Regions from separate parts of the Streptomyces sp. NPDC001922 genome, predicted to be linked through region 2. Evidence: riboswitches for the same ligand, from Rfam matches in the RefSeq annotation. Region 2 holds a riboswitch; the other holds the start of a gene.
The links. A riboswitch is a leader RNA that binds a small molecule or an ion and turns the genes downstream of it on or off. The one in region 2 is predicted to bind cyclic di-AMP.
Positions count from the first base shown of each region.

Region 1: linked by a shared signal. The riboswitch ahead of ACFYYR_RS11400 (NlpC/P60 family protein) and the one ahead of ACFYYR_RS19340 (M23 family metallopeptidase) in region 2 are both predicted to bind cyclic di-AMP.

Region 1 covers NZ_JBIASV010000005.1:322,340-328,003, reverse strand. The annotation lists gene pcrA (DNA helicase PcrA) at 1-1,098, opposite strand, end outside; cyclic di-AMP (ydaO/yuaA leader) riboswitch at 1,450-1,629, shown strand; gene ACFYYR_RS11400 (NlpC/P60 family protein) at 1,638-2,780, shown strand; gene ACFYYR_RS11395 (hypothetical protein) at 2,917-3,270, opposite strand; gene ACFYYR_RS11390 (NlpC/P60 family protein) at 3,513-4,586, shown strand; gene ACFYYR_RS11385 (hypothetical protein) at 5,297-5,664, shown strand, end outside.
Region 2 covers NZ_JBIASV010000009.1:381,631-387,294, forward strand. The annotation lists gene ACFYYR_RS19330 (hypothetical protein) at 1-363, opposite strand, end outside; gene ACFYYR_RS19335 (PP2C family protein-serine/threonine phosphatase) at 560-1,822, shown strand; cyclic di-AMP (ydaO/yuaA leader) riboswitch at 2,094-2,235, shown strand; gene ACFYYR_RS19340 (M23 family metallopeptidase) at 2,247-3,299, shown strand; gene ACFYYR_RS19345 (aldo/keto reductase) at 3,485-4,426, shown strand; gene ACFYYR_RS19350 (PrsW family intramembrane metalloprotease) at 4,563-5,664, opposite strand, start outside.

The sequences.
Region 1 (5,664 bases), on a different contig from region 2:
GACGGCGTTGGCGGCGCTGAGGATGGTCTGCGAGGAGCGGTAGTTCTGCTCCAGCAGGATCGTGGTGGCGTCCGGGTAGTCCTCCTCGAACTGGAGGATGTTGCGGATGGTGGCGCCGCGGAAGGCGTAGATCGACTGGTCGGCGTCGCCCACCACGCACAGCTCGGCCACGTCCTGGCCCGGCACGGTCTCCCCGGTGCCGACCAGCTCGCGCACCAGCGTGTACTGGGCGTGGTTGGTGTCCTGGTACTCGTCGACGAGGACGTGCCGGAAGCGCCGCCGGTAGTGCTCGGCGACGTCCGGGAAGGCCTGGAGCAGGTGGACCGTGGTCATGATGATGTCGTCGAAGTCGAGGGCGTTGGCCTCGCGCAGCCTCGACTGGTACATCGCGTAGGCCTCGGCGAGGGTCTTCTCGAAGGGGTCCGAGGCCTGCCCGGCGAAGGTCTCCTCGTCGATGAGCTCGTTCTTGAGGTTGGAGATCTTCGCGCTGAACGACTTGGGCGGATACCGCTTCGGGTCCAGGTCCAGATCCCGGCAGACCAGCGACATCAGGCGCTTGGAGTCCGCGGCGTCGTAGATCGAGAAGCTGGAGGTGAAGCCGAGCTTCTTGCTCTCCCGGCGCAGGATGCGGACGCAGGCGCTGTGGAAGGTGGACACCCACATGGCGTTCGCCCGGGGGCCGACGAGCTCCTCGACGCGCTCCTTCATCTCCCCGGCGGCCTTGTTGGTGAAGGTGATCGCGAGGATCTGGCCGGGGTGGACGTGGCGCGCGCCCAGGAGGTGGGCGATGCGGTGGGTGAGCACCCGGGTCTTGCCCGAGCCGGCGCCGGCGACGATGAGCAGCGGCGATCCGGTGTGGACGACGGCGGCGCGCTGCTGCTCGTTCAGCCCCTCGAGCAGCGCGGCCGGGTCGATGGCAGGCCTCGGCGCGCCGTCGCGGTAGTACGCGTCCCGCTCGACGGGGTGGTCGAAGCGCCCCTCGAAGAGGTCGTGGGGGACCTCTTCCCGCGGGTGCGCGGACTCCTCGGGCGGCGGCGGGGGCTCCTCGCCCGAGTGCTCGAGGTCCGCCAGGAAGCTGTCGTCAAAGAGGCTGCTCATCGCCCACCGAGTCTAGGGCCTGTCTGACAAATCCCGCCTGCCCCGCGGCCCTACGGGCGACGGCGCTATTTGTCAGACAGACCCTGGGCCGCCGGACCGACAGCCCACACCGGTTCCCGCGTCCCGGCGGCGGCGACCGCCCCGTTCCGGCCGCCGCCGGTCCGCCGGCGGGCAAGGTACAGGCCGTGGGGCCCGGCCGGCAGGAGACCGGGGACGGCATGATCGAGCTCACACCTCAGGTCACGAAAAGGTTTCGGGCATATCGAACACCAGCCTTCACAGCACTCCCACACATTGGCTACCGTGCTCGCTCAGGCGGCTCGCACCACCCGCCGACGACCGCGTCGGCACGGGCGGCCTCCGCCGAGTCCGGCCCTGCCTCAGGCACCCGGAGCCGGGGACCCACAGAGCAACAATGGGGTGAATCGGCCCTCCGCACGCAGTTCGAACGCACCGTGCACGGGCCGTAGGGCAGCCTTCCGATCCGCCCGAACCCGACAGCTAACCCGGTAGGCGGTCCACGGAAGGAGACGCGCGCCTTGGCGTCGCACCGCAAACCGCGGACCAGCATTCTCGCCTCCACCGGCTCCAGCCGCGCGGCCGTCGGCCTCACCACCGCGGCCGTGGCGTCCGCGACGCTGCTGTCGCAGAGCGCGCAGGCCGCGCCGGACGAGCCGCAGCAGAGCATCGAAGAGGTCCAGAAGAAGGTCGACGACCTGTACCGCCAGGCCGAGTCGTCCACCCAGGAGTACAACGAGGCCAAGGAACGCACCGACACCCAGCGTTCCCGCACCGACCGGATGATCGACGACGTCGCGAAGCGGACGGAGCGGCTGAACGAGGCCCGCCGCAAGCTCGGCGGCCTCGCCGCGGCCCAGTACCGCGAGGGCGGGATGGCGCCGACCGCCACCCTGATGCTCTCGGAGCAGCCGCAGGACTACTTCGACCAGAACCACCTGATGGACCGGATGACCCAGCGGCAGCAGCGGGCCGTCTCGGACTTCCAGGAGGAGCAGGAGAAGGCGTCCGAGCAGCGGGGCAGGGCCACCCGGAGCCTGGAGTCGCTCACCGAATCGCAGGACCGGCTGCGGGCCAGCAAGCGGACCGTGCAGCGCAAGCTCGCCGAGGCCCGCGAACTGCTGTCGGACCTGACCGCCGAGGAGAAGGCCCGACTGGCGGCGATCGAGCGCCGGAAGCAGGAGGAGGCCCAGCGCAAGGCGGAGGAGCTGGCCCGGGAGCAGGCCGAGAAGCAGCGCCGGGAGGAGGCCGCGCAGGGCGACAGCGCGAGCGGTTCCACCGGCACCGGCCAGGACTCGGACTCCGGCACCGCCTCGGCCAAGGCCGCCCAGGCGCTGGCCTTCGCGAAGGCGCAGATAGGCAAGCCGTACGTCTGGGGCGCCAGCGGCCCGAACTCCTTCGACTGCTCGGGGCTCACCCAGGCCGCGTGGAAGAGCGCCGGGGTCTCCCTGCCGCGCACCACGTGGGACCAGGTGAAGGTCGGCACCCGGGTCGCGACCGAGGACCTCAAGCCGGGTGACCTGGTGTTCTTCTACGACGACATCAGCCACGTCGGGATCTACGCGGGCAACGGCCAGATGGTGCACGCCCCGAAGCCGGGCGCCAACGTCCGCACCGAGGCGATCACCTACATGCCGATCTACGGCAGCGTCCGCCCTTCGTAACCGGCCGACGACGCGGAGTGCGCCCCACCGGAACGCCGGTGGGGCGCACTGCGTTCGGGGGCGGGTGGCCGTTGCGGGGGCGCCTCGGGCCGTGCCCCGCCCCGGCCGGCCGGGGACCGGTTCCGGACTCCGGAAATCAGGTCCAGAGCACCGCGATGAACACATTGGCGACCGTCAGCAGGCCGACCGCGGCGAAGGCGCCCTTCTCGACCTTCTCCTCGTCCCGCTTCACGTAGACCAGGGCGAGGATGACGACCAGCAGGGCGAGCTTCACGCCGAGCTTGACGGTGTTCAGGGTCTGGCCGTCGGCCTGGTTCAGGCCGGCCAGCGCGACGCCGGTGACGAGCATGGTCAGGGCGCCGTGCAGCATCGCGGGGACGAACCGCGCCGTGCCCTGGCCCATCACCTTCATCTGGGTGAGGAATCCGCCGAGCAGCGAGGCGATGCCGATGATGTGCAGGCCGACGAAGACATTGATCAATATGTCCATGCGGCGGAGCGTAACCGGGCCCATAGCACCCTCTCGCAGCCGGGTCCGGCTCAATCGCCATTTCGATCATGCGCGCACCGGGAAGCGCCAGAGCGGCGAGAAATCACCCGGGGCTTCCGTTCAGACCTGCGCGTAATGGACCCAGTCCCGTTCATCCTCGTACTTGCTCCCGCCCGGCGGGCTTAGCGTCCTCCTCCAGACGGCCGAACCCCCCGCGGCTGTCGGACCGTTGGAAGGATGTGATGGCGGCCGTGGCCTCGCACCGGAAGCCCAGGCGGCGATCGCTGACCGGTACCACCGCCCGTACGGCGGTGACCCTCGCCCTCGCCTCCGCCGCGGGCGGAGGCGCCCTGGAGGGCACCGCGCTGGCCGACCCCGGCCCCGCCACCGCCCGGGTGAGGACCGAGGTGGACCGGCTCCACCGGGAGGCCGAGGAGGCCACCGAGAAGTACAACGGCGCACGGGAGAAGGCCGTGAAGGCGCAGCAGGCCCTGGACGGACTCCGGGACGAGGCGGCCCGCCGGACCCAGCGGCTGAACGCCTCCCGCAACGCTCTGGGTTCGCTGGCCACCGCCCAGTACCGGTCGGGCGGCATCGACCCGGCGCTCCAGCTGGCGCTCTCCTCCGCGCCGGACCAGTACCTGGAGCGCGCCTCGCTCATGGACCGGGCGGGCAGCCGGCAGGCGACCGCCGTCGCCGGGATCCGCCACCAGCTCCGCGGCCTCGACCAGGTCCGTGACCAGGCGGGTGAACGGCTGGCGGAACTCCGCGGCCACCAGGCCGAGCTGCGGACACAGAAGAAGGCCGCGCACCGGAAGCTCGCCGCGGCGGAACGGCTGCTGGACCGGCTCACGGCGAAGCAACGCGCCACCGTTCTGCGGCAGGACGACCACGCCGCCGAGAGTGCGGACAGCGCGGACCGCGCGGACCGCGGCGCCCCGCGCGCCGCCCGCCTCAAGGCACCGAACGCCCGCGCCGCCCAGGCCGTCTCCTTCGCCTACGGGGCGCTGGGCAAGCCGTACGTGTGGGGCGCGACCGGGCCGGACGGGTTCGACTGCTCCGGGCTCACCCAGGCGTCCTGGCGGGCCGCCGGGGTCGCCCTCCCCCGCACCAGCTACACCCAGATCAACGCGGGGCAGCGCGTCCCCCGCTCCGAGCTCGCCCCGGGTGACCTGGTGTTCTTCTACTCGGGCATCAGCCATGTGGGGCTCTACATCGGCAACGGGCAGATGATCCACGCGCCGCGGCCGGGCGCCCCGGTGCGGCTGGCGCCGATCGACCAGATGCCGTTCGCGGGGGCGAGCCGGCCGGCGTAGCCGGAGCGGGACGCGGCCGGCGTAGCCGGAGCGGGACGCGGCCGGCGTAGCCGGAGCGGGACGCGGCCGGAGCTCGGCGACCGGCAGCCCTCCGCCCTCGTCATCGACTTCAGGGTGGCCGTCCCCTTCGTCGGCCCCTCTCGGCGGTCGGGCCCGGCGGGTGGCCGAGATCGGGCGCCGGGGACGAGCGCCGGGGACGAGCACCGGGAGCCGGCTTGCGGGGCACCGGTTGCCGAGTACGGGCCCGGTGCGAGGCGCCCGCCACGGGGTGGTGCCGGAGATCACACGCGCTCCGCGCTCCGGACCACGCCGCGCGCCACCTCCCGCACCAGGCGCCGCCGATCGCAGCGCACGTCCCGGCCGCCGCTGCCGGACGGGGCGACTCCGCTCTCGGGGCCGGAGCTCCGGTACGCCACTCCTGATGCCCGGACCTGCGAAGACGCAGCGAGAGGGCCGGATTTCGAACCGGTGGGGTGACCCTCCGCGGGTCTCCGAACGGCTCCTCTGCCGCCGACGGACGAGACGCGCGCCGCCATCCGGGAGCGGAACCGGAGGCTCACCGAGCCGGCGGGGGGCGGAGTCTAGCGATCCAAGGGCATATTCCGCGGGGTAATGCCATAACTCCCCACCTTCGATGCCACGGTACGTAATCTCTTCGTCACTGACGCGCTCCCACAGCGTCAGCACGCTGCACAGGGAGGGGAGTCGGCGTGCCCGGAATCGACGAGTGCCTGCTCAAAGCCATGACGCTGCCCGGCGCCCGCGGGGCCGCGGTCGTCGACTGGACGAGCGGCCTGGCCCTCGGCACCGTCGGCGACTCGCCCAACGGCGACCACGAGGCCACCGCGGCGGAGACCGCCGAACTGGCCCGTATGGCCGCCGAGCAGACCGCGTTCGCGCTCACCGAATCGCGCCGGCCGGCCGAACCCTGGGGGCCGCCCGGACCGCCGCGGCCCGCGCTGGACCGGGCAGCGTTCGGGCCGCCGGACCTCACCGACCCCGGCAAGGGCGCCCCCGTGGAGGACGTGATCGTCACCACCCGCACCGGCTACCACCTGCTGCATTTCGTGGAGACCAC
Region 2 (5,664 bases):
GTCGGCGCCGGCGTCGAACCGGTCGCCCAGCGCGACCGCGTAGACACCGGTGATGCCGGTCTTGGTCCGCAGGTCCTGCAGCAGGGTCGACGAGGGGAACTCGGAGGTGGCGGGGAGCACGGCGACGAAGACCGGCTTGTCCGCCTTCTTGATCTTGTCCGCCAGGGCATTGGCGTCCGCGGGAGGCAGCTGGGACGCGGCCCGGGGGTCGACGTAGACGGGGCCCTGTTTCAGGGCCGCGGCGGCGCTGTCCAGTCCGTCCGCGGCCCGCGCGCCGGGAGCCATCACGGCCACCAGCACCAGAGCGGCGGCCAACAGCGCCAGCACCGGCCAGCAGGCCGTGCGGCGTACTGCGCTCTTCATACTTACGACGCTAACCCCAAAGGCGGAATAATGGGCTCTTCAGGCATACCGGATATAACGGATGGGGTGTGGGTGGCCCGGTGCCCATCACCTGGCGTACGCCGATTCGCCGTCCGGCCGGTCACCGGTGAGCCTGAGGGGGCGGTGCCGTACCGCTCCCGCGCCGCGCATGGACGGTAGGAGACACGAGGTGGGGATGCGAGTCGGGGGATCTGGCCGCACGGGCCGCGGGCTCCGCGGCAGGGCTCGGGCCCAGCGCGGGCGCGACGACGACCGCCTCGCAGGCCGGTCCCTGATCGCCCGCTGGATGCCCGCGCTGCTGATCATCGGCGGGCTGACCTTCGACCTCTCGACCCCGGCCCGGTTCACCGGCTCCCCCTTCTTCTCGGCCGCGCCGCTGGTGGCCGCTCCGTTCTTCTCGCTGCGGGCCACGGCCGCGGCGGGGGTCGCCGCCGGGGGAGCGGTCGTCGCCCTGCACCTCTACAACGGCGACGCGGGCGCCATCGAGTCGGTGACCGAGCTGGTCACCGTGCTGACCGTCGCCCTGCTCGCACTGTTCATCAACCGGGTGGTGCGGCGCGGGGACCGGCAGCTGGCGTCGGCCCGCAGCATCGCCGAGGCGGTCCAGCTCGCCGTCCTGCCGACGCCCGACGAGCGCATCGGCGGCTTCCAGGTCGCCGCCCGGTACGAGGCGGCGCTGGCCGACGCCCGGATCGGCGGCGACCTCTACGCGGTGCAGCAGACCCCGCACGGGGTCCGCCTGATCGTGGGCGACGTCCGGGGGAAGGGGCTGGGGGCCGTCGCGGCGGTCGCCGTGGTCATCGGCGCCTTCCGGGAGGCGGCGGAGGAGGAACCGGATCTGGTGGAGGTCGCCGCCCGGCTCGAACGGGCGCTGGCCCGCGAGGCGCGCGGCGAGGACCTGGACCGGTTCGAGGGCTTCACCACCGCGGTGCTGGCGGAGGTGGGCGCCGCGCGCCCCTCCGCCACCGACGGGGTGCCGCCCGAGGGCACGCTGCGCGTCCTCAACCGCGGCCACCCGGCGCCGCTGCTGCTCTCCGCCGACGGCTCGGTGTGCGGGGTCGAGCCGCGGGTGGCCTCGCTCCCGCTCGGGATGGGGGATCTGGGGGCCTGGCCGGAGCAGATCGACACCTTCGACTTCCCGCGCGGGTCGACCCTGCTGCTGTTCACCGACGGCGTGACCGAGGCCCGGGACGAGAAGGGCGTCTTCTACGACCCGGCGCAGCGGCTCGACGGCCGGCTGTTCTCCGGGCCCGACGCCCTCCTCGACGCGCTCGTCGAGGACGTGGCCCGGCACACCGGGGGTGAGCCGGCGGACGACATGGCGCTGCTGGCGGTCAGCCGGCCGGGGCGGCGGCAGCCGGAGCGCCGGCGGACCGTGGGGCTGACCCGCGGCGCGGGCGAGGGCCGGGCCGCCGCCCCGGCACCCTACGGTCCGTGACCGGAATGCATCACTTCGCATAACAAGTGACGCACGATCAGCCGGAACGTGTTTCGCGGAGTGGATCAACTCGCCCCTGTTGGGCGGCACATGTCCGGATTGCTCCCGCCTCAATCTGTTAACGATCAACGAGAACCGCTTGGAATCCAGCCCCGGCCCTATTAACGTTCGATAACGCAGCGCGGTCGTCCCAGCCGTCACAAGAGACGGCACCGTGCGCCATCGCCGAATCCCGCACACACAGCACCACCCCGCAGGGCCTGCACCACCGGACACACCAGCACCACCTGCACCCAGGGAACCGGGGAACCAACACCTTGGGGTGAATCGGGCGTCTCTCCCAGAGGGGTCCGTAGGAGACCTTCCTGCTCCGAACCCGTCAGCTAACCCGGTAGGCGAGAAGGAAGGAAAGGAGTGCGCCCGCGTGGCGTCCAACAGGCCTGCCCCCGAATCCCCGTACACACCCCAGAGTTTCGATCCCGGATTCGGTGAGGAACCCCCGGCCGCAGCGGGTGACTGGAACCCGACCGAGGAATCCGTCGCCCCGATACGCGGCCGGCACCGCGTCGTCAAGCAGCGCGGTGGCGGCATGGCCCGCAGTGGCGCCGTTCTCGGCGTGGGCGTCTTCGCCGCCGTCGGCGCGGGCGGCATGGCCAGTGCGCAGGAGAAGCCGCCGGTCTCCATCTCCATGCCGGACCTCTCCCACGTCTCGGAGAAGCTTCCCGACGCCGCCTCCCTGCCCGGCATCGGCTCCCTGGTCGCGGACGACGCGGACCAGGCCCCGGTCGCCGTCGCCTCCGCCTCCCCGCTGAGCGACGCCGGGCTCACCGAGGAGGAGGCCGCCGACGGCACCGGCGCGGGCGAGGCGCTGCGCGCCCGCATCATGCGCCAGGCCGAGCAGCAGCAGACCGCCGCCGAGAAGGCCGAGCGCGCGGCCGCGGAGAAGGCCGCCGCGGAGAAGGCCGCCGAGCAGGCCGAGCAGGCCGAGCGGAAGCAGGCCGCGGCCGCCGCCGCGAAGAAGAAGGCCGCGGAGGAAGCGGCACGCAAGAAGGCCGAGGCCGAGCGGGTGGCGAAGCTCGCCAAGGAGTTCACCGTCCCGGTCTCCTCCTACACCCTCACCTCCAGCTTCGGGCAGGCCGGCGACCTCTGGTCCAACGACCACACCGGCCAGGACTTCGCGGCCCCCACCGGCACCCCCGCCAAGGCGGTCCACGGCGGCACCATCACCCAGGCCGGCTGGGCCGGGGCGTACGGCTACCGGATCGTGCTCACCCTCGACGACGGCACCGAGGTCTGGTACTGCCACCTCTCCTCGATGACGAAGACCTCCGGCAAGGTGACCACGGGCGAGACCATCGGCCGCGTCGGCGCCACCGGCAACGTCACCGGTCCCCACCTCCACCTCGAGGTCCGTCCCGACGGCGGCTCCCCGATCGACCCGGCCTCCTGGCTGCGGGACCGCGGCCTCTCCATCTGACGGCCGCTCCCGCCACCGGCGCCCGCCGCCGCATCCTCCGACAGCCCTGGTGACGTCCCCCCGACACCAGGGCTGTCGGCCTGTCCGCGGCGCCCCGGCGCAGCCGCCCGCGGAACGACAACAGCCTCCCCCGTACCGCGGTTGGCGACGGAATAGGCCCCACCGTCCCGCCGTTCACGCCTGATATGGCTGATCAGCGCAAGTCCCTCGGCGACCTGACCGTCTCCCCGCTCTGCCTCGGCGGCAATGTCTTCGGCTGGACCGCGGACGAGGCGGAGTCCTTCGCCGTTCTCGACGCGTACACCGCGGCCGGCGGCAACTTCGTGGACACGGCCGACGCCTACTCGGCCTGGGTGCCGGGCCATGCCGGCGGCGAGTCAGAGACGGTCCTCGGCAACTGGATGGCCGCCCGCGGCAATCGCGCGGACGTCGTGATCGCGACGAAGGTGGGGGCGCACCCCGACTACAAGGGGCTCTCCGCGAAGACCGTCAAGGAAGCGGCCGAGCAGTCGCTGCGCCGCCTCCGCACGGACTGCATCGACCTCTACTACACGCACTACGACGACCCCGCCCTCCCCGTCGAGGAGTTCCTCACCGCCCTGGACGCGCTCGTCCGGGAGGGCAAGGTCCGGCAGATCGCCGCGTCGAACATCACCCCGGAGCGGCTGGAGGAGGCGCTGCTCTTCTCCGAACGCGAGGGCCTGGCGCGGTACGTGGCCCTCCAGCCGCACTACAACCTGGTCTCCCGCCACACCTACGAAGGGCCGCTCGCCGAGGTCGCCGCCCGGCACGGCCTGGGCGCGGTTCCCTACTTCGCGCTCGCCGCCGGCTTCCTCACCGGCAAGTACCGGCCGGGCACCACGGTGGACAGCGCCCGCGCGGGCCGGGCGGCGGAGTACCAGGGCACCGAGCGCGGCGAGCGTGTCCTGGCCGCGCTCGACGGGATCGCGACCGCGCGGGGAGCCGAGCCGGCCGCGGTAGCCCTGGCCTGGCTCGCCGCCCAGCCCACCGTGGTGGCGCCGCTGGCCAGCGCCCGCACGGTGCAGCAGCTCGGCACCCTGCTGGCGGTCGCGGACCTCCGCCTGGACGAGCACGAACTCGCGGCTCTGACGACGGCGTCCGCCTGACGGAGCGGGCCCGACCGGTCCGCGACCGGGGCGGCAGCCCGGTTCCGCACGGCCGGGCGTGGGCTCCCGCAGCCCGGGAGCTCTCGGCCGGCCGGACGGCTCTGCATGCCGGGTCCTCGGGGGCCGAGAGGCCGGTTCAGGGGCCGTACGGGCGGGTGCCGGGCCCGTGCGGCCCGTGCGGCCCGGCGGCCTGCCCGTACGGCCCCTGGCCCTGAGGCTGCCCGTACCCCTGAGCCGGTGCCGGTCCGTACCCCTGGCCCTGCGGCGGATACGGATGGCCGGACGGCTGGGGTCCGCCCGGCGGCGCGTAGCCGTACCCGGGCGGCGGCGGAGTCCACTGCTGCGGACCGGCCCATGCCGGTGCCGTCATACGGGCCGCGTGGGCCAGCGCCGGCTGCGCCATGTCCTTGCGCTGCCACAGATGGTGCAGCAGCTCCTGTTCCCGGGCGACGAAGTCCGTGCCCGCCGCTCCCCGGTGGGCGCGCTGCCGCAGGAACGCCAGGGCCGTCGCACAGACCTGGTACTCGACGACCATGCGGCGCCCGGCCGCGCCGTGGGTACGGCGCGCCACGGTACGGGCGATGGACCGCGCCTTCATGGAGGACAGCGCGTGCGGCTCGGCCGGCGCCAGCCAGCCCGCCGCCACATAGGCCGGCAGATGGCTGCGGACCGTCTTGAGCTCGCTGCTGCGCGACCAGATCACCAGCCAGGTCAGCAGCCCGAAGACCGGCACCATGAACATCCCGTAGACGGCGATGAAGCCGTAGCCGCCGACGGTGGCCGAGCCGTTCCAGACGGCGTGCAGCACGATCGCGGTCAGCAGACCGGCCAGCGGCAGCAGGACGCGCCGGGCGCGCTGGCGCTGCGCGGCGAGCGACGCGATGCCGAAGCCGATACCGGTCAGCGCGGTGAACAGCGGGTGCGCGAAGGGCGACAGCACGATCCGGATGAAGAACGTCGCGGCCGTGACCGACTGGAAGCCGGACGAGCCCACGGCCTGGTCCTCACCGAAGGCGTTGCCCAGGTAGAGGATGTTCTCGGTGAACGCGAAGCCCGTCGCCGTGACCCCGGCGATGACCACACCGTCGACGATGCCGTCGAAGTCCCGTCTGCGGAAGATGAAGAGCAGCAGCAGCGCGGCCCCCTTGGCGCTCTCCTCCACCACGGGCGCGATGAGCGTGGCCCCCCAGGTGTCGGCCTCGCTGGACGAACTCACCATCCGCGCCACCAGCCACTGG